Regions from separate parts of the Paraburkholderia sp. Ac-20347 genome, predicted to be linked through region 1. Evidence: riboswitches for the same ligand, from Rfam matches in the RefSeq annotation. Region 1 holds a riboswitch; the other holds the start of a gene.

Region 1 (5,612 bases):
ACCCGCGTTGCGCACAGTCTGGGCATATCGCATACGCGCACAAGCATTCCCGAAAACGCGCTCTGCAATGCTGATATCAGTGTGAAGATAACTTCGTTGGGCGCGGCGGGACGCGATGCTAGTCTTGCCTCCATTCAAGCAATTGCGCCGGTTCGCGGCGCGTCTGGGAGGCTGCCATGCATTCACCGCTCGCGCTCGTGAGCCACGCGCAGGCCGATCGTCCGGCCGCACATCGCGGTACGACGCATCGCCGCGACGACGATCTCGCCGTCGACATCGATACTGATTCGGATAACGAAGCGATTGTTCGCGGCGTCGACGAACGCTCTGCATTCGCCACTGCGCCGCTTGCACAAACAACAGCACAAGCGACATTGCAAACGGAGGCGCACGACAGCGCTGCCAATGCGTTCGATGCGCTCGAACATCTCGTCGGCGTGAACCTCGCGCGGTTGCGCGCCGAGCGTCAGCTCTCGCTCGATGCGCTGGCGCGCGCCTCGGGCGTCTCGCGCGCGATGCTCGCCCAGGTGGAGTCGGCGCGCAGCGTGCCGTCGATCAAGGTGCTCTGCAAGGTTGCGGCGGCGCTCAAGGTGTCGGTGTCGGCGTTCCTGCGCCGTCATGCGGTGAACGGCTTCGAGCATCTGCCCGCCGAACGCGCGCCGCGCCGCGTGAGCGCCGACGGCCGTTATTCGGCTCGCGCGCTCTATCCCGAGGACGAGCCCGCCGCCGCCGAGTTTCACGAGCTGCGCATCGCGCCGCTGCACACCGAGCCAGGCACGCGCCGCGCGCCGGGCACGACCGTCAACCTCGTCGTCAGCGAAGGCACGCTCGAAGTGAGCGTACACGATCGCCGCCAGTTGCTCGCGACCGGCGACGCCATCGTGTTCGACGCCGACCAGCCGCACAGCCTGCGCAATCCGGGCGACACCGAGGCGCGCGTGTTCCGCGTGACGCGCAACGCCGAGACGCCGCCGCGCTGGGACGTGCCGCAAGCCGCGCCGCAGACGCTCTGAGGTCGGTGCGCCAATTTGTCCAGTGGGTCTTTGCCGCGCTGCACGATCGGGCGCGACGCGGTATGCTTCTTCCGCCGGTTCAACCGGTAATCAGTGCGTCTTCAGGGCGGGGTGCAATTCCCCACCGGCGGTATGCCGGCCGGGCCGAAAGGCCAGCCGGTGAGCCCGCGAGCGCCTGTGCGTGAGTCGCTGCAAGTTGTTTTCGTCTCGCGCGCAGGGTCAGCAGATCTGGTGCGAAGCCAGAGCCGACGGTCATAGTCCGGATGAGAGAAGATGTGCAGATGGTCATGTTTGCCCATCCGCCGCGGCGTTGCGCCTGCGTGCGCGTGGCGTCGTCCGGCCTTGAGCCGGGTGCCGCGCGCGGCGCTCGCGAGAGGTCGCGTGCCGGGGATTCCTGTCTGTTTGCAATGCCCTGAAACGTTTTTCGCCCAACTCTTGCGAGGAGCGTTTCACATGTCCTTTACCCGCAATCTCCCGGTCGAGCAGCCGCTCGACGCCATCGCCGATCTTCCTTTGCTCGATACCGAGCCGGTGCCGCCGCGCATCGCCGCCGCGCTGCAGGCCATGCGCGAAGGCCGTCCCGTCGTCCTTCAGGACGATCACGACCGCGAGGACGAGGCCGATCTCGTCTGCGCTGCCGAGAACCTGACCAACGAAACGATGGCGCTGTTCATCCGCGAATGCAGCGGCATCGTCTGCCTGTGCCTCTCCGACGAGAAAGTGCGCGCGCTCGAACTGCCGCCGATGGTCGCGCGCAACGAGAGCCGCAACCGCACGGCCTTCACCGTCTCGATCGAGGCGCGCGAGGGCGTGAGCACGGGCGTGTCGGCGGTCGACCGCGTGACGACGATCCGCGCGGCCATCGCGGCCGGCGCGAAGCCCACCGATATCGTGAGCCCCGGCCACGTGTTCCCGCTGCGCGCGCAGCCGGGCGGCGTGCTCGCGCGCCGGGGCCATACCGAAGGCACCGTCGACCTGGCGGCGCTCGCCGGTCTGGAGCCTGCGGGCGTGTTGTGCGAACTGATGAACCCGGACGGCACGATGGCGCGCGGCCAGCAGGTCGACGACTTCGCGAAGCTGCACAATCTGCCGATGCTGACGATCGCCGAGCTGGCGGCATTCCGCGCCTCGCTCGCCGAGGTGCGCGAACGCAGCGCCGAGCTGGTGTAAGGCGCGTTCGAGACGTGAAGGTGCTGCGGACCGCCTTGCCGGGCGGCCCGCAATGAAAAACGGCGCGTGAGCCTTGCGGTTCACGCGCCGTTTTTTTATCGACGAAGCGAGCGGCAGCGCGCCAGGTTGGCTTACGACTGCACGTCGCCGAACTCGCCGCGCACGCCCGCTGCCACGAGCGCGGGCAACTCTTCCATGTGCTCCATGATGCGCGTGATGCCCATCTCGCGCAGCACGTCGGCATAGCCCGACGGGATATGGCTCGCGCCCACGAACGCGATGGTCTTCATGCCCGCCGCGCGCGCGGCGTTCAGGCCCGAGAGGCTGTCCTCGACCACGAGGCAGCGCGCCGGCTCCACGCCGAGCGTTTTGGCCGCATGCAGATAGACATCCGGATAAGGCTTGGGCCGCGCGACCATCTCGGCGCTGAAGATGCGCTCGCCGAAGATCGTGTCGAGCCCGGCGCGGCGCACCGAGGCGTGCACGCGCGTGAGGCGGCTGTTCGACACCACGGCGGCGGGCAGCGCGATCTGGCGCAGCGCGTCGCGCACGCCGTTGATCGGGCTCACCGAATCGGCGATCGCGACTTCGCAGTTGTGGTCGATCGTCTCGAGAAAATGCTCGGGCAGCGTGAGATTGAAGCGCTCGGCGACGTCGGCGAGAAAACGCGAGGTCTGCTGGCCGAAGGCGGAGGCCACGGCGGCGCGGAAATCCACGCCGGGGAAGGTGCGGCTGAGCGTATCGAAGAGCACGTGGTCGGCGATGACTTCGCTGTCGACGAGCACGCCGTCGCAGTCGCAGATGAGATGGTCGATCATGCGTAAGACGAAAAAGCAGCCGTGAAGGCTGTATGGACGGACGAAAACACGGGGCGGCGCACGGTCGCGCGGCATGCGGACACCACGCACGCAAACCGGCAAGGCAGGACGTTGAAAGCCTCATGATACGTGCTTTTGCGTGCACGGCCGGGGTTTCGCGTGCCGCTTGCTGTTTCGGATGCGCCGGCTTTCACGCGTCGATGCGACGTTGGCCGTACGGCCAGGGTGTGAGGCGCGCCGCGCGATGCGACAATGCGCGCTGGAACACTCAGTCGAACACGGGGAGAACGCAATGCGTGGACTTGCGATGATCGGTGCGGCGATGCTCGTCGCGGGATGTGCCAATTCGTCGGGCCTTGTCGGCACGTGGAGCAGCCCGCCGCCTTTCGCCACGCTTCAGCAGATGTGCGGCGGCCAGTCGCCCGACTACGGCGCGGACACCCAGGCCGTCTATTCGGCGATCTACGACGCCTATGTCGCCAACCGTCACGGCAAGCTGCCGCAGGAGCGCTTCTGCAGCTTCCAGGCGGGGCTCGCGCAGCAGTACACGGCGCATGGCGCGAACGGCGACATGCAGTCGCGCAATCAGTGGGTGGCGTATCTCAACGACCAGCGCGCACAGGCGCTGAACTGGCGCGCCTCGGCCGATCCGACCTTGCGCGGCGGTTGAGCGCGCGCGGTCCGGCCGGACGCGGAACCTGGCGGAACAGCCTGGCGTAGCAGCCAGGCGGAGCGCGAAAAAAATGGTCACGCGGGCATGAAGCGCGCGGGTCCGCGTGACCATGCACTGCAGGCGCGAACGTCTACAGCCGTGCGCCTGCATCGGGGATGGGCTCGACACAGCGTTCTGGCGGACGATCCCGGCGTCCGCTCAGGTCGAGAAAAGGTCGGTCGTGGTCGTATGGCGCGTGCCTGAGAGCGTGTTCGCGCGCGCCGGCGTGTCAGGCCGTTGCCGCGCGTGAGCCGCGCGGTGTCTGGTTCACGAAAACCGTTTGATGGCGCGTAACGCCGAGTCGCCGATTTCGGTGAGTCGCCACCGCTGGAGGCCGGAGGCCAGGCGTTCCAGCTGGACGAGCTGTCGTTCGAGCAGGGCGTCCAGTTCTTCGCGCTCCATATCGAGCTGGTTGGGGGCGTCCTTCACTAGCAGCAGAGTGGCGAATTCATGCGGACTCAGCATCGTTCTCTCCATGTTGCCGCATCAGAGGTCGACGTTCGCGGCCCCTCGTTGGGCGGCGCGGCGACAGTCATGCGGTGGGCGTGAGCGAAAGCCTGCAACGGCGCGGTCGGTGATCGGCTGGACGGTTGGCGGTCCGTTCGAGCGTGCCCGGGAGTGGTGATCGCGAGCGTCGGGAGACGTCGCCCAGGCAACTCAAACAGCATCCAGCCCGGACGCGGCGCCGGGGAACTGGAGTGTAGTCAACGCCTTTGCGTTGTACAAACCACATGCCGAAAATATTCCCTTTGACATTCGCTGCCTGCGGCGGCGGTCGAGCCGCGCCCAGGAATCCGCGAAATCACTTGAAGTTCATGGCGCGTCGCGCAATGCGTGCTGATTCACGGGCCGGTTCGTGCTCGATTCACGTCCGCGCTCGGGCACCGATTCGCCGCGCATCGCTTGCGCCTCGTTCGCGGTCGCGCGCGACTTGCGCTCCGTCAAGCTGACGCCCTGGAGGATTTCTTCGGTTTGCGCCGATTGCCGCGTGTGAGCCTTTACTTCGCAACGCCGCCGATTATTTGTGGTCCTGTTACGTACCGCTGTCAGGCCCGTGGCTTGCGGCTCCGGGGCTATCGGGACAGGGCTTTGCGTAGCGTGCGCTGAGCGTCCTGCTCGCGGCACAGAGTATTGCTGCGTAACAAAATCTGCGCTACGACTGGCTTACAAGTCGACTCTTCCCGGAACTGGCGCTTGCGGGACCGGTCTGTGCTCTGAGACTGCAGCTTCAAGAAACAACGGCTAATATGAATTAGATATGGCTGGTACCTTTCACCACGCGGCGAAAGCGCCATTGCAGGGCACCGGCGAGCAGTCGCGCCGGGACCGGGCGCGTAGCGCCGCGCGAGCAGATACCGCTTTCGGAGTACGACATAATGCGTAACGACAGTGAGCCTGGCCACGTGATGCCCTGGCGCATCGAAGACATCGATCTCACGCGGATCGACCGCAAGCTCGCGGCTGCCAACGAAGATCTGCTGCTGCTGCTGTGTGCGGCATCGTTCATCGAAAGCGGCTCGGACCTCTACACGAGCAATCTGAGCGTGTTTTTCAATGGCGACCCGGAAGTGTCGGCGTGGCTCAACAACGAATGGGAACACGAGGAGCTTCAGCACGGCCGCGCGCTGAAGACCTACATCAATTACGTCTGGCCCGAATTCGACTGGGACACGGCGTTCAATAACTTCTTCGAGGAATACTCGAAGACCTGCTCGTTCGAGGAATTCGAAAAGACGCGCGCGCTCGAAATGGTTGCGCGCTGCGTCGTCGAAACGGGCACGGCCACCTTGTATCGCGCGATCGGCGAATGTTCGACCGAGCCCGTGCTCAAGGAAATCACCGACAACATCCGTTCGGACGAAGTGCGCCACTACAAGCACTTTTTCCGCTACTTCAAGA
Region 2 (15,129 bases), on a different contig from region 1:
TTTCGAGCTGTCGAACCTCGTCGTGATCGTCGACCGCAACCGCCTGCAACTCGCCGACTTCACGCACAAGATCATGGATCTCGACCCGCTGGACGAGAAATTCCGCGCGTTCGGATTCGAGGTGCACGACGTCAATGGAAATGATTCGGACGCGATTTGGAAACTAATCGAAAGTCTCGATGGGGGAAATGGAAAGCCGAAAGTGTTGATCGCGCACACCATCAAGGGCCGTGGCGTGTCGTTCATGGAGAACGTGCCGGCCTGGCATCACAAATTCCCTGACGAGCAACAACTCAAGCAAGCACTGGAGGAGCTGGACCATGCGTAATTCCGCCGATTTGCGCGACGGTGCGGTCAGCGCGCTGAGCCGCCTGACGGCTGCGGGCCAGGACATCATCGTGATGGTGGCCGACTCCACCTCGACCTCGAAGATCGGCCCGTTTCTCGAAACCTATCCCGAACGCGTGATCAACGTGGGCATTGCCGAGCAGAACATGGTCGGCATGGCGGCGGGCCTCGCGCTGGGCGGACATATCGTATTCACGGCCAACGCCGCGCCGTTCCTCGTGGGCCGCGCGAACGAGCAGGTCAAGAACGACATCTGCTATAGCGCCACCAACGTGAAGATGCTGGGCCTGAACGCGGGCGTGGCCTACGGTCCGCTGGCGTCCACGCACCATGCGATCGACGACATCTCGATCATGAGCGGCTTCGGCAACGTGCAGATTTTCGCGCCGTGCGACGAAGCCGAAGTCGTGCAGATGATCGACTACGCGGCCGCCGTCGACGGCCCGGTCTACATCCGTCTCGACAACGCGAAATTTCCCGTCGTTCACGACGCGTCGTACCGCTTCCAGCCGGGCCGTCCCGACGTACTGATCGAAGGTCGCGGTGTGGCCGTGATCGCGCTGGGTTCGGTGGTCGGCGAAGCGCTCGAAGCGTGCGAGCGTCTGCAGCAGCAAGGCGTGCATCCGACGCTCGTGAATCTTTCGTCGCTGCGTCCGCTCGATCAGGACGCGCTTGCGACGATCATCGAACGCCACGACGCGATCGTCACGGTCGAAGAACATTCGCTGCATGGCGGAATTGGCGCGATGGTCGCGATGTTGATGGCGCGCCGCCAGATTCCGCGCCGCCTGACCACGCTCGGCGTGACCGAAGGCGAATTCGCGCAATACGGCACGCGCAAGGGCATTCGCCGCCATTACGGTATCGACGCCGATGGCATTGCCGAAGCCATACAGGCACAATCCGCGCGCTGACGCAGAGTGTCGCGACGCGTCGCACAGCATTTCATTGCCGCCCCCAGAGGCACAAGAAGGAGACAGAAAAGTGAGCATTCAATATGACATGTCGCTGCGCCACGGCGTCGATTTCGACTTTCGTCTGGACGGCAAAGTCGCGGTCGTGACCGGCGGCCTCGGCGGCATCGCCATGGCGACCAACACGGCGCTGATCGCGAAAGGCGCGCGCGTTGCGATCCTTTATCCGGCATTCGAGGAGCCGCGCGTGCAGGCCGCCGTCGAAGAACTCGGCGCAGCCAACGCGAAAGCTTTCGCCTGCGATGTCGCCAACGAAGCCGACGTCGAGCGCGCCATGAAAGCCGCCGTCCAGCATTTCGGCGACATTCATCTGCTCGTGAACGCCGCGGGCTGCATCACGCTCACGCCTGCTGAAGATATCGGCTTCGACGAATGGCAGAAGCAGATCGCCGTGAATCTCACCGGTCCTTTCCTCTGTTCAAAGCACTTCGCGCGTCACGTATTGGCGCGCGGGCATCGCGGCAAGATCGTCAACATCGCCTCGCAGGCGGCGACCGTCGCCATTGACCAGCACTGCGCCTATACGTCGGCGAAGGCGGGCTTGATCGGCATGACCAAGGTGCTCGCGAAGGAGTGGGCCGCGCGCGGCATTACCGTGAATACGGTGTCGCCGACGGTGGTGTTGACGCCGATGGGCGCGGCCGCCTGGGACGGTGAAAAAGGCGAGAACATGAAGAAGCTGATTCCGGTGGGCCGTTTCGCCTACACCGACGAAATTGCCGCCGCCATTCTGTTTCTGCTCTCGAACGGCGCGGACATGATTACCGGCGCGGACATCATGATCGACGGCGGCTACACCATTTGCTGACATGGCAGTGCGGGTGCGGCATCGCGCAAGGCGAGCCGCTTCTTGAAGAAAAAGAAGTTCAATCCGGAGACAAAACATGTGGAAGAAGCTTGCACTCACGGCCGCGGTCGCTGCCACCTGCGTAGCGGCACTGCAACCGGTCGACGCGCTCGCGGCGAGTAAAGGCACGATCGCGATTCTGGTGAACGCGCTCGACAATCCGTATTACGCGGCTGAAGCGAAAGGCGCGGAAAAGGAAGCGAAGAAACTCGGTTACGACACGATCGTGCTTTCGCATGGCGAGGACGTCAACAAGCAAAACGAACTGGTGAATCTCGTCATCGGCAAGGGCGTGAAGGGCATCATTCTCGATAACGCCGATTCGAATGCTAGCGTGGCGACGGTGCGCACGGCGAAAGAAAAACACGTGCCGGTGGTGCTGATCAATCGCGAGATTCCGAAAGACGGTATCGCCATCGCGCAGCTCAGCCATAACAATCTGGAAGCCGGTTCGGAAGTCGCGCAACGCTTTGTCGAAGCGATTGGCGAAAAGGGCGACTATGTGGAGCTGACCTGCAATCTCGCGGACAAAAACTGCGTGACGCGCTCGCAGGCGTTTCATCAGGTGCTCGACCAGTATCCGGATCTGAAGATGGTCGCGCGTCAGGACGTGAAGGGCGCGCTGCTGCCGGCCAAGCAGGCGATGGACTCGATTCTTCAGGAACATCAGAACATCAAGGGTGTGATTGCGGGTAATGGTCCGGCGGCGCTCGGCGCAATTGCTTCGCTCGATTCGGCGAATCGCAAGGACGTGATCGTCATGGGTATCGACGGCAGCAACGACGAACGCGATTCGATCCGCGCGGGCAAGCTGAAAGCCACCGTCATGCTGCAGGCGCAAGGTATTGCGCAGCACGGCGTCGATCTGCTCGACAAATACATTCGCACCGGTTCGACGGGCGAACCCGAACGTCAGCTCACGCGCGGCATCCTGATCACAAAGGACAACGCCTCGAAAGTGAACGATTTCTACTACACCAAGTAACGGATTGCCGGTGTCAAACGGGCATGGCGTGCGCCGTGCCCGTGGAAGTCTTCAAGTGAGGTCGTCATGGTGGATTCGATTGGCGCAGTGGTGCGACGCACATTCGGCGGCGCTGCGAAAAGCTTGCGGGTTGTGCTGGGCGTGGGCGTCGTTGCCGCCGTGGGCGGCTGTCATGTCGTGACCGATCAGGAGCTGGCAGCGATTCGCGCGCAAGGCCAGCATCACGGTCCGGATCCGGTCAAGATGTTCAACGACCAGATGATTCCGTATGCCGACAAGAACGCTAAACCCGCGGCACAGGTGATCGGCGCGCTCAGCCAGAATTTCGACGACGCGTGCAAGCAGTACGGGTTCCGCCAAAGCTCGGCGTTTCCCTGCAATTTCTGGATTCGCGTGGCGGGCAAGGTCACGCGTATCGACACGACTTCGCGCGTGGGCCGCGCTTACGTGGACGTGACGCCCCCGAGCGGCGGCGAAGCGGTTCATGTGGCGCTGGAGACCGGTCCCGTTGTGATCGGCACCGGCGTACGCGATGGTTTTCCCGGCGTGAAATATGGCGACTTCGACGATCAATCGAAATTCGCGGTGTTCGGCCAGGAAATCAACAAGCTCGTCGTCGCGCATGCGCAGGAATCGCTCAAGCTCAAGGTCGGTCAGAGCGTGGACGTGGCCGCGGTTTATAGCAGCTGGAGCGAACCGGCAGGCGAAATTCGGGCGATACCGGTGGCATGGAAATGAGCGAAGCGATCGAAGCGAATGAGGCACGGCTCGCGAACTCCGTGAATGTTATCGAAACGCGCGGTCTGTCGAAAATCTATCCGGGCACGGCTGCGCTCGTAGAAGTCGATTACAAGGTTCGCCGCGGCAAGGTGAACGTGTTGATCGGCGAGAATGGCGCGGGTAAATCGACGCTGATGAAACTGCTCGCGGGCGCGGAAACGGCCACGTCAGGCGAGATTCGCATCGACGGAAAAGTCGCCGCGATTACCGATGTGCGCAGCGCCGAAGCACACGGCGTGGGCATTATCTTTCAGGAGCTGAATCTCTTTCCCGACCTGAGCGTCGCCGAGAATATATTTACCGGCAACGAGCTGACGAGCGGCGGTGTGATCCGTTCGAAAGACGAAGTGCATCAGGCGAAGATTTTGCTGGACCGTTTGCAGATTCCGATTAATCCGCGCACGCGTCTGGGCGATCTTTACGTCGGCCAGCAGCAGCTCGTGGAAATCGCCAAAGCGCTCTCCAAGCACATCAAGGTGCTGATCATGGACGAGCCGACTTCCGCGCTCTCGCGCCACGAAGTGGAGATTCTCTTCAAGATTATCGGTCAGCTCAAGGAAGAGGGCGTGACCGTGATTTATATCTCGCATCGCCTCGAAGAAATCATGGCGATTGGCGATTGCATCACGGTGCTGCGCAATGGACGGCTCGTGGCCGAAGACGATATCGCGGACATCGATATTCCGTGGATCATCGAAGCGATGGTTGGTTCGTCGAAGAAGCGCTTCGCGTTTGAACAGCACGCAATCGGCGAAGAAATCCTGAAGGTCAACGATCTGGCTTTAAAGCGCTCGAATGGCATTTACGCCGTCGATCATGTGTCTTTCTCGGTGCGTGCCGGTGAAGTGATCGGCATTTACGGACTCATGGGCGCGGGCCGCACCGAACTCCTCGAAACGCTGCTGGGCGCGCAGCCGCACGCATTGGGCGAAATCGAACTGGCGGGCAAGGCGATCGAAGATCTGCCGATTCCGAAGCGTATCGAAGCGGGCATCGCGCTGGTGCCCGAGGATCGCCAGAAGCAGGGCATGATTCAGCTGATGTCGATTCTCGAGAACATGACCTTGTCGAGTCTCGGCAAGTTCGTCAACCGGCTGAAATTCGGCGCGCTCAAGCGCGAGAAGCAGGTCGAAGCGGCCGAGGACATCGTCAAGCGGCTCGCTATCAAGGCCGCCTCGGTGGACGCGCCGATCACATCGCTTTCCGGCGGCAACATGCAGAAAGTGGTGATCGGCAAGGCGCTGCTGACGTCGCCGAAAGTGCTGCTGATGGACGAACCGACGCGCGGTATCGACGTGGGCGCCAAGGAAGACGTCTACAAGACGATCAGCCTGCTCGCGAAGTCCGGCATCGCCGTCATTTACGCGACCTCCGAACTCGACGAGGCCGTGGCGGTTTCCAATCGGGTCTTCGTGATGGCGAGCGGCAAGCTCACGGCCATCATGGAACGGTCACAGTTTGACAGCGAACGCATCGTGCGCGCATCGACACCGGCCACGGCAGTGGTCTGAGGCAACCGAGGTAGACACCATGAATACTCCCAATAGCAGCAATCCTTCGCTGCATCCGGTGCATACGAAGCACAACCGGCAGAGCGCCTATATGGTGGCGCGCTTCACGGTCAATCTGCTCAAGCTGCGCATTTTCATCGCGCTGTTTGTGATCTTCATTGTCTTCTCGCTCACGGCGGATAACTTCCTCTCGGCCAGCAACATGCTGATCATGGCGAAGCACGTGACTGTCGTGGCGATTCTGTCGATCGGCATGACGCTCGTGATCCTGACCGGCGGTATCGATCTTTCGGTGGGCTCGATTGTCGGGATCAGCGGCATGGCGGCGGGTTATCTGCTGCTCCAGGGCGTACATATCGGCCATTACGTAGTGTTCTTCAATCCGCTTGGCGTCGCGCTGCTCGCGTGTGTTCTCGGCGCGTTGATTGGCGCCGTGAATGGTTATTTGATTACCGCGCTCAACGTCGCGCCGTTCATCGCGACGCTGGGCATGTTGTATGTCGTGCGCGGCGCCGCGCTGCTGGTGAACAACGGCAGCACGTATGCGGACCTCGAAGGCAATGCGGCGCTCGGCAATACGGGTTTTGAATTCATCGGCAACGGTACGATCATGGGGCTTTCCGTGCCGGTGTGGATCATGTTGTTGCTGGCGGCCGTCACCATTTTCATCGCACGCAAAACGCCGCTGGGCCGGCGCATTTATGCCATCGGCGGCAATGAACAGGCCGCGCGTTTCTCGGGTATTCGCACCAACCGCGTGAAGCTGTTCGTCTACACGTTCTCGGGTTTTTGCGCGGCAATCGTCGGGCTGGTGATTACCGCGCAGTTGCAGACCGCCCACCCGCTCACGGGCGAAACCTACGAACTGAACGCGATCGCCGCCGTGGTGCTGGGCGGCACGGCGTTGATGGGCGGACGCGGAACGGTGTTCGGCTCGGTGGTGGGCGCGTGCGTGATCAGCATTCTCGGCGACGGCATGGTGATGTGCGGCATCAGCGACTTCTGGCAGATGGTCATCAAGGGGCTCGTGATTATCTTCGCCGTCGTGGTGGACCAGTTGCAGCAGCGCCTCCAGTCGCGCATGGTTGCGATGACCGCCTGATCGATACCGGGATAAAAACATGCAATACGTTCTGGCCATCGATCAAGGCACCAGTGGCACGAAGGCGCTCGTTTTCGACGCCGAAGGACAGGTTCACGCGCGCGGCTTCGTTGCGGTCTCGTGCACGCATCCGCAGGCGGGTTTCGTCGAGCAGGATGCCGACGCGATTTACGATTCCGTGCTGCAGGCCGTTGCGCTGTGTCTCGCCGCATTCAAGGGCGAGCAGCGCGATATCGTCGGCGTGGGGATTTCGAATCAGCGCGAAACCGTGGTGTTGTGGGACGAGCAGGGCAGGCCGATCGTGCCCGCCGTGTCGTGGCAATGCCAGCGCTCGCTGCCGATCTGCGAGCGGCTCAAGCGCGACGGGCTCGCGCCACGCATCGCCGCGAAAACCGGTTTGCTGATCGACCCGTATTTTTCAGGCACCAAACTCATCTGGCTCACTGAAAACGATGCGCGCGTGCAGGCGCATATTCAGCGCGGCAGCGCGTATTTCGGCACGGTGGATAGCTGGCTGCTGTATCGGTTGACGAAGGGTGCCGCGTATTGCGCCGACTATACGAACGCGTCGCGCACGATGCTGTTCAACCTCGCGTCGCTCGAATGGGATCGGGAACTGGTCGAGGAATTCGGCTTGCGCGGGTTGCGTTTGCCGGAACTGAAACCGTCGGCCTCGCATTTTGGCGAAACGGATTTCAACGGCTTGCTGGCGCACGCGGTGCCGATTGTGTCGATGATCGGCGACTCTCACGCGGCTGCCGTGGGCGAGGGCTGTTTGACGCCGGGCGTGGCGAAGGCCACGATGGGCACGGGCTCGTCGATCATGATGAACGTGGGGCGCGAACCGCAAGCGCCCGCGCACGGCCTCGTCTCGACCTTGTGCTTCGCCACGGGTTCGCGCGTGGACTATGCGATGGAAGGCATCATCATCAGCGCGGGTTCGACGCCGGCTTTTCTCAAGGAGAAGTTCAATCTATTCGGCGATTTTGCCGAGGCCGAGCGCGCATTCACGGAATACGACAACGGCGGCGTCTTTCTGATTCCCGCGTTTTCCGGCATCGGCTGCCCGCACTGGAAATATCCGGGCGGCGCGCAGATCGTCGGGCTGCAGTTTTCAACGGCCTGGCAGCACGTTGCGCGCGCGGCGTACGAATCGATCGTCTATCAGATCAAGGACGTCATTACGGTGATGGAGGAGTCGGCCAACGTGCGTCTGAGCGAACTGCATCTCGATGGCGGCCTCGTGCAGCGGCCCTTCCTGCTGCAATACCTGGCCGACACGTTGAACCGGCCGGTCAGCACGCTGGCGCTCAGTGAAATATCGGCGGCCGGTGCGGCGGCGTTGGCGCTGCTCGAAACGGGCCTGATTCCGTCGCTCGACGCGCATCGCGCGAACCGCGTGATCGCGCGCCGCGTGGAGCCGGGCACGGGCGTGGACGCCGCCGCGCGCAATCACGAACAATGGCTGAAGTGGATCGGCCGTCTTTAAACGCAGGGTTTCCGGAGAATACACCGTGAGTAACGAAGCAAAGCGGTTCGCAGGCAAGGTGGTGGTCGTGACGGGCGGAAGCCGCGGTATTGGATTGGGTATCGCGGAGCGCTTCGCGCAGGAAGGCGCGAAGGTGTGCGTGTCGGCGAACGAGAAGAGCGTGCACGATGCAGCGGCCGGCTTGCGCGACGCGGGCTATGAAGCGATCGCCGTCGAGGTCGACGTGACGAGCAAAGCGCAAGTCGTGGCGCTCTACGACGAAGTGGCCGCGAAACTCGGCGAAGTCGATATTTCGGTGCAGAACGCGGGCGTGATTACGATCGCGAAGCTGCCCGATCTGAGCGAAGCCGAGTGGGACAAGGTGATGGCCGTGAACACCAAAGGCGTGTTCCTGTGCTGCCAGGAAGCGGCCACGCGCATGCTGCGTGCGGGCAAGGGCGGCCGCCTGATCAACACGGCGTCGGGCCAGGCGCGTCAGGGTTTCGTCTATACGCCGCACTACGCGGCGAGCAAATTCGGCGTGCTCGGCATTACGCAGAGTCTCGCGAAAGAACTCGCGCCCACGGGCATCACGGTCAACGCGTTCTGTCCGGGCATCATCACCACGGATATGTGGGCGTACAACGACGAGGCGTGGGGCAAGCTGCTCGGCGATTACAAACCGGGCGAGCTCATGAAGGAGTGGGTCGACAACATTCCGATGAAACGCGCGGGCAGCGGTAAGGACGTGGCCGGTCTCGTGGCGTTTCTCGCTTCGGACGACGCGTCCTATATCACCGGCCAGACGATCAACGTGGACGGCGGCATGTTCATGTCGTAAGCGCAGCGCGGGCGTGAACAGGCGACGCCGTGCGAGGCACGGGCGTCGCCACGGCGCGTGTTAGCGCACCGGCAGGGCGGCGAGCTTGCTGACCGTATCGGCGCAAGCGTGCGCGGCTTCCGCGCCCTTGACGACGAAATGCTCGCGGAAATACTTCACGTGTTCTTCGCCGTGGAAATGATGCGGCGTGAGCACGACCGAAAACACCGGCGTGCCGGTTTCCAGTTGCACCTGCATCAGGCCGTCGATGACGGCCGTCGCGACGAAGTCGTGGCGATAGATGCCGCCGTCGACCACGAGGCCCGCTGCCACGATGCCGGCATAGCGGCCCGTTTGCGCGAGGCGTTTGGCGTGCAGCGGAATTTCGAAGGCGCCCGGCACTTCGTACAGATCGACGTCGTCGGCGCTGTAACCGTGCTTCTGGATCGATTGCACGAAGGAATGCTTGGCCTGATCGACGATGTCGCGATGCCAGCAAGCCTGAATGAAAGCGAGACGCGGACGTTGACCGGCGGATGCAGCGACAGCCTGGGATTCGATGGTGCTAGAGGTGTTCATGGACTTCAGCCTGTTTTGTGTGAACAGGGCGTAGAACGGCAGCGCCTTTCGCGAGACGCGAAAAGACGGAGGCCATCCTGTTCTCTTTCATCCGGACTATGACCGTCGGCCCCGGAATCCAACCGGGTCTGCTGACCTCTGCAACCGCAGAGCGCTCGCGGGCTACGTCGTGTTTAACGCCGATTACCGCCGGTGGGGAATTGCACCCCGCCCCGAGAACGTGTTCGTTAGCGTGTTGATTAACGAACGGGTTGTACGGTAGCACGAAACCCGGTTTTGTGCACAGCCGCAATCAGCCTGAGTTTGTACTCTAAATCTGGCACTCAATTCGTTGCGCCGTCATGTTGTCGATTGCGGTGCTCGAACGCATCAGGATCGAATGAGGAGCGAATGTCATGAAGCGCAAGCTGGTGTTGGGCAACTGGAAGATGAATGGATTGGTGGCGGCGAAGCGGATGATGGAGAAGGCTCGCGCGTTCGCCGAGGCGTTGGCATGACGGCCGCGAATCGCCTCCGCGTTCCACCGCGCGCGTCGAAGCAATGGTTGCTGCCGATGCCGCACGAATCGGTTCGCAGCTTGTCGTTGAATGCGCATCTCGCGCTGGAAGCGTGCCGCGAGGGACGGGGTCATCAACGCGAAAATCAACGCGGCAATCAGCCGATGCTCAATGAACTCACGCGCCTCACCTACCTCTCGTATTTTCTGTGGAAGACCGGTCTGGGACACGCCGACGATGGCGTTTATGCCGGTGCGGAAGATGCGTTGAATGCCGCCGTCGAGCGTGCGCAGCACAGCGGAGAATGGATGATCGGCTCTTGCGACGTTGCCGCGATTCAGGCGTTGCTCAAGGTGTACGACGAACAATTGGCTTCGGTAACGGCGCGCGACTATTGCGCCGCCGTCCAGCGTTTGAACAAACTGCTTGAGACGCCGCGAACGGTTTCTCCTGTGATCCGGCAGACTTCGCACGCGGTATGACGCGCCCGATCTCTGAGTGCCGCGACTGGAAAACGTTTGCGCCCAACGCATTCGCGGTTCATCAACGCGCTTAGAATAGGCGGTCTTCTTTGTCGCGCACACTCGATGCTTACCGTCCTGCCTCTCAGCAACGAATCGGCCAGCGACCGCGCAAGCGTGTTGCGCGTGTTCGTCGAAGCCGCTTCTTACACAGCGCTCGTGGAAGGCCGTCCTCCCTCGGAAAGCGATGTCGACGACTTCTTTTTCGGTAAGCCAGTGAGCAAGGCTTTCGCCGATAAAACGGTATTCGGTTTCTACGCCGGGCAAGACATGATCGGCTGCGCGGACGTCATTCGTGCGTATCCCGCTCACGATTGCATCTGGATCGGCCTCATGCTGTTTTCAGAAGGCCATCAAGGACGAGGCTACGGAAGGGCTGCATTACGCCTGCTGTTTGAAATGGCGGCGACGTGGGGTTATCGCACCGCGCAGCTTGCCGTTGTTGCCACCAATGCGCGCGCATACGCGTTCTGGAAGCGCGAAGGTTTCGCGGAGATTCGGCGCGCGAGCAATGCGAGATTCACGGGCGAACTGATCGTCATGCAACGCGCGATCCTCTAATCGTCTCGCGCAGAAACAGAAAAAGTGACCGACGCCCGTTGGTGTCGCGGTCTTAAGCGCTGGCTTAAACCTGCCACGGCAAATCGATGTCGACAAAGACGATTTGCGTCGTAATAACCGACACAAGGTGGGTCGATAACACGATCCGCTTGACGAGATTGCCGCGCGTGCGCACCATGCGTTTCCGTATCGACAATTCGCGCCGCGCTTCAACATTGGCGTGAGCGAACCGACGGGATGGAAACGTTTACGCATGGCGACCCATCGCACATTTCACGCTCGAATGTTGTCCTCCGAAATGAGCGTTGGTGCGTTTGTCATGAATGGAGGCGCTGCGAGCGCATTGAGAGCCGGTTATCACCTCATAGCCATCGGGGGGATTCAAGCGGCTTCCTGCGTTTTCCATACAGTCTCGATACGGCTTGGAAGCCTGATTCGTACGATCTCGCGATATCGAAGTAAAAAAAACTTAGGAAAGCTTTGATGCGTTTTTTGAGGAGAGGCTTGGCCGTCGAGGCCGAGCGCTGGTTCGGTCCAGATGGGCATACGCGCGTCGAGGCGCGTGAGAATGGCTGGGCGATCGCCACGCCCGATGGCTGGTGGCCAGTCGCGCCCGGCGACTGGATTCTCACGGATGAAACCGGCAATGCGCGGGCCTTGAGCGACCGTCAGTTCAGCGCGCTTTACGCACCGGCTTGAATGTGTGCGATCGCGCCCGCGCGCCAGGCTGGCGGCGGGTGCGAACCATTGCTTGCTTCATGCCCTGAAATTCGCGCTTTCGCGCGGCGCCGCTAGAGCGTCGATAGTGGCTTCGGTTTGGCCACTCTGCGCTCGCAAGGCGGCGTTTTCATTCTGAACGGTATTGAGATCGACTGACGTTTCGCTTATTGCGCAAACGTTAGCCGATATTGAAATGTACGCGAATATCCTGTTCGGATTCAATCGCGTGACCGTCTTTCAAGGCGGGCGAAAATCGCCAGCTTTTCAAAGTTTCCATCAGCAATTGATTCAGTCGCGGATTAGGCGTCGGCTTGATTAGCGCGACGTCGACTGTGCCATCGACGTGAATCGTGAAGCGTGCCAGCGCGATCGCGCGATAGGCGTACGCGCGCAGATCGTCGGGAATCTCGGGCAGCGGTTGCACAACCGGACGCGCGGCGACGTCGCCAGACGGGCCGGAGGCGACGGTAGGCGTAGCGTGTGTTGGCGGTGTCGCGTCGTCCGTTGCTGAAGATGTGGATGGCGTGGTCACCGAGTTTGACTGGGTTGGCGCAGCGGTGGCTGGCGGCGCGAGAGGCACGATGTGTGCGGGCGGCGAAGGCGGTGCAACGGGTTGTCTGGCAACTTGCGTCGGATGGTGCTGCGCGACGGGGCGCATCGCGTGCGTCACGGCAATAGCTGGCGAAGGCGCAGGCTTCGGTGGCGCAATGTCGACGAGTCGCGCATCGAGCGTTGGCGGCGGTGCGCTGGTTTTTTCGCGTGGCTTGAAACGCTCCATCAAGCAATCGATCGACAGCGCGCACAACACGGCGGCGAGCACGCAGCACACCAGCGTTCTTGGGCCTTGTGCGTCGAGCAGCGTGACGAGGCGCGCAGAGTTATTCGTGCTCACGTTGAACCGCGATGAGAAAGTGAGCGGCGCCGCCTTCGCGTGCCCGCAACATGGCCTGCACGACGAGTCCATTCGGCGCGCCGGCATCCGCGGCAACGACCACGTTGCCATCGGCACCGAGCAGACGTTTGATCGATGCAGGAATGTCCTGCAACTGCACGGTCCGGCGATTCAGCGCGATCAGACCGTTACGGTCGATGCTCAGCGTGAGCGGTTGCTGCGCGGCAAGCGGCTGTGCGTTGCCCTGAGGCAATTCGAGCTTCACCGCATCGAGCCGTTGCATCGTCAGCGACGCCAGCATGAAAGTGGCGAGCAGAAAAAACATCACATCGATCATCGGAATGATTTCGATGCGGCCGCGTTTCGATGTGCGGGAGCGACGCAATTTCATGGCGTAGTCGCCTCGCTTTCATTCACGCTTTCATTGGCAAGACGCACATCGCTGAGCCACGCATTGGTCTGCATTTCGAGTTCATCGACGAGCCGGTCGATACGCCGCGAAAAATAGTTGAACGCGAACAGCGAGACGAGCGCGATGACGATGCCGATCGCGGTGGCCACCAGCGCCTGCGCGACTCCGCCGGTCACGCCGCCCGGGTTGACGAGACCCGCATGCCCGATCAGCCTGAACGCCTGCATCATGCCGACGAGTGTGCCGAGCAGGCCGAGCAGCGGCGCGGCCGTGACGATCGTTTCGAGCATCCAGAGTCCTCGCGACATGTCGCGCTGGACTTCGAGTGCGAGGCCTTCGGCGCGAGCTTCGATCCACCACGCGGGTTTCGTGGCGTTGCGCAGTAGCGGTTCGAGCAATCTGCGAAGCGCATGACGCGCGGGCAGCTGACGCAACGTCTCGTCGCGCAACGCTACGTGTGACAGGTCGTCTTGCATGACGGCGCGTCCGGGCATGGACGCGAAGCGCCAGAATACCCAGGCGCGGTCGAGAATAATGACGAGCGCGATTGCCGCGAGCAGCGTGAGCGGATAGACCACCCAGCCGCCCACGCTCGCCGCGTCCATAATGCCTTGCCAGTTTTGCATGAGCGTAGATGCGAAGAGATTCGTCAGAAGTATTTCGTGAGGCCGGCGTAGAACGCGCGATATGGGCCGTATTGCGGCGCGAATACGCCGATGCCGGAGCCGTCGCGCAATTCATAGGTTCGACCGAATGCGTTTTCCACCACGAAGCGACCATCCACCTTGCCGATCATCGGCAAATTGAAGTGCTGAATCACGGCCAGATTGAACTGTGCATAGAGCGGCAGCTTGCCGGTATTCGCGAAGCCGTTGCGCAGGCCGCTGCCCACGGTGCCATCCATTGTGAACGTGGTGCGATGCCAGTTGTACGCCCCGCCGAACGACGCGGTCACGCGCTGGTCGTGATCGAGAAAGACCCAGTGATTGCTGATGAACGCGAGTTCGTCCGCACCGAAATTGAATTGCGCGGAATCCACGTTCTTGCCTTGCGCACGGCTGAACGCCACATTCAGATAGGCGGAAACATTGTCGTGCTTGTAATTGGCCGTGAATTCCACGCCATACACGCGCCCATACTGGTAGTTGAACGGCGTATAAATGAGTGCGGTGCCGAACTGGCCGAGATCGAGCAGGTTGTGCGCTTTCTTGTAGTAAGCGTCGAGTCCCAGCGTGAGATCCGAGCCGAGTTGTTGCGTGACGCCCAGGTCGAAATAATCGTCGCGCTCGGGCTGCACCGGATCGTTTTGCGTGACCTCGCTTTGATTCGTCGTGCCGTTGTAACGGCTGATGGTCGAATTCGACACGAGTTCGAATGACGGCGGCGTGAAGTAACGCGCATAACCGGCGTGAAACGACGTGGTGGGCGTGAGCTTGAAAATCGCGCCGATACGCGGACTCAACTGGCTCGCCTGCACGTACTCGTCCATGCCGTCGTAACGCAATCCATAGTTGAGCGTCAGGCGATCGGTGATCTTCCATTCGTCCTGTATATAGGCGCTGTAGAGATAGCCGGTCTTGCTGCTGGAGTCGGAGAGCGTGTAGGGCACGTCCGAAGTTTGATTGCCATCGGCGTCGGCCGGAAATACCGAGACGTTGTCCCAGAAGTTCGCATGCTCCTGCTGGAACAACACGCCCGCGCGCAACGTGTGATGCTCGTTGAGCCGGTAGGTGGTATCCGCTTGCAGACCGTTGGCGGTATCGCTGTGAAAGTCCTGCGAGGCCACGCCGTTGTAGATCAGATCGCCGACCGGATCCGGATTGAATTGCGTGCGCGTGTAGCGCGTGAACAGCGCGACCTGATAGTCGAGCGCGCCGCCATTCGTGCCTTGCAGTGCCACCACCGCAAAGTTATTCAATTCCGACTGCGTTTCATTCAGATTCGCGGAATTGAAACTCGGCGTACCGGCCAGCATGAAACTGGGTGTAAGGCCCGGCGTGTTCGGAATCTGAAACTGATTGGCCGCCGTGCCGAACATCACACTCACGCGTGTGAGCGGATTGATGATGTACGACATATAACCGAACGCGTTACCTTGGCGCGTATGGTCGT

The links. A riboswitch is a leader RNA that binds a small molecule or an ion and turns the genes downstream of it on or off. The one in region 1 is predicted to bind FMN.
Region 2: another riboswitch for FMN. It lies ahead of G3N97_RS00135 (6,7-dimethyl-8-ribityllumazine synthase); the one in region 1 lies ahead of ribB (3,4-dihydroxy-2-butanone-4-phosphate synthase).

Annotation. Positions count from the first base shown of each region.
Region 1 covers NZ_JAAGPN010000370.1:93-5,704, forward strand. Annotated here, with positions in the region: gene G3N97_RS35490 (XRE family transcriptional regulator) at 375-1,013, shown strand; FMN riboswitch at 1,107-1,292, shown strand; gene ribB (3,4-dihydroxy-2-butanone-4-phosphate synthase) at 1,467-2,183, shown strand; gene G3N97_RS35500 (HAD family hydrolase) at 2,315-3,001, opposite strand; gene G3N97_RS35505 (hypothetical protein) at 3,294-3,671, shown strand; gene G3N97_RS35510 (hypothetical protein) at 3,981-4,178, opposite strand; gene G3N97_RS40055 (hypothetical protein) at 4,527-4,658, opposite strand; gene G3N97_RS35515 (ferritin-like domain-containing protein) at 5,090-5,612, shown strand, end outside.
Region 2 covers NZ_JAAGPN010000001.1:18,990-34,118, forward strand. Annotated here, with positions in the region: gene G3N97_RS00090 (transketolase) at 1-328, shown strand, start outside; gene G3N97_RS00095 (transketolase C-terminal domain-containing protein) at 321-1,262, shown strand; gene G3N97_RS00100 (GolD/DthD family dehydrogenase) at 1,333-2,130, shown strand; gene G3N97_RS00105 (D-ribose ABC transporter substrate-binding protein) at 2,207-3,154, shown strand; gene G3N97_RS00110 (DUF2291 family protein) at 3,221-3,892, shown strand; gene G3N97_RS00115 (sugar ABC transporter ATP-binding protein) at 3,889-5,445, shown strand; gene G3N97_RS00120 (ABC transporter permease) at 5,465-6,547, shown strand; gene G3N97_RS00125 (FGGY family carbohydrate kinase) at 6,567-8,036, shown strand; gene G3N97_RS00130 (glucose 1-dehydrogenase) at 8,062-8,856, shown strand; gene G3N97_RS00135 (6,7-dimethyl-8-ribityllumazine synthase) at 8,917-9,414, opposite strand; FMN riboswitch at 9,490-9,638, opposite strand; gene G3N97_RS00140 (hypothetical protein) at 9,908-10,393, shown strand; gene G3N97_RS39905 (GNAT family N-acetyltransferase) at 10,499-10,993, shown strand; gene G3N97_RS00150 (hypothetical protein) at 11,498-11,692, shown strand; gene G3N97_RS00155 (TonB family protein) at 11,892-12,533, opposite strand; gene G3N97_RS00160 (biopolymer transporter ExbD) at 12,592-12,996, opposite strand; gene G3N97_RS00165 (MotA/TolQ/ExbB proton channel family protein) at 12,993-13,643, opposite strand; gene G3N97_RS00170 (TonB-dependent receptor) at 13,667-15,129, opposite strand, start outside.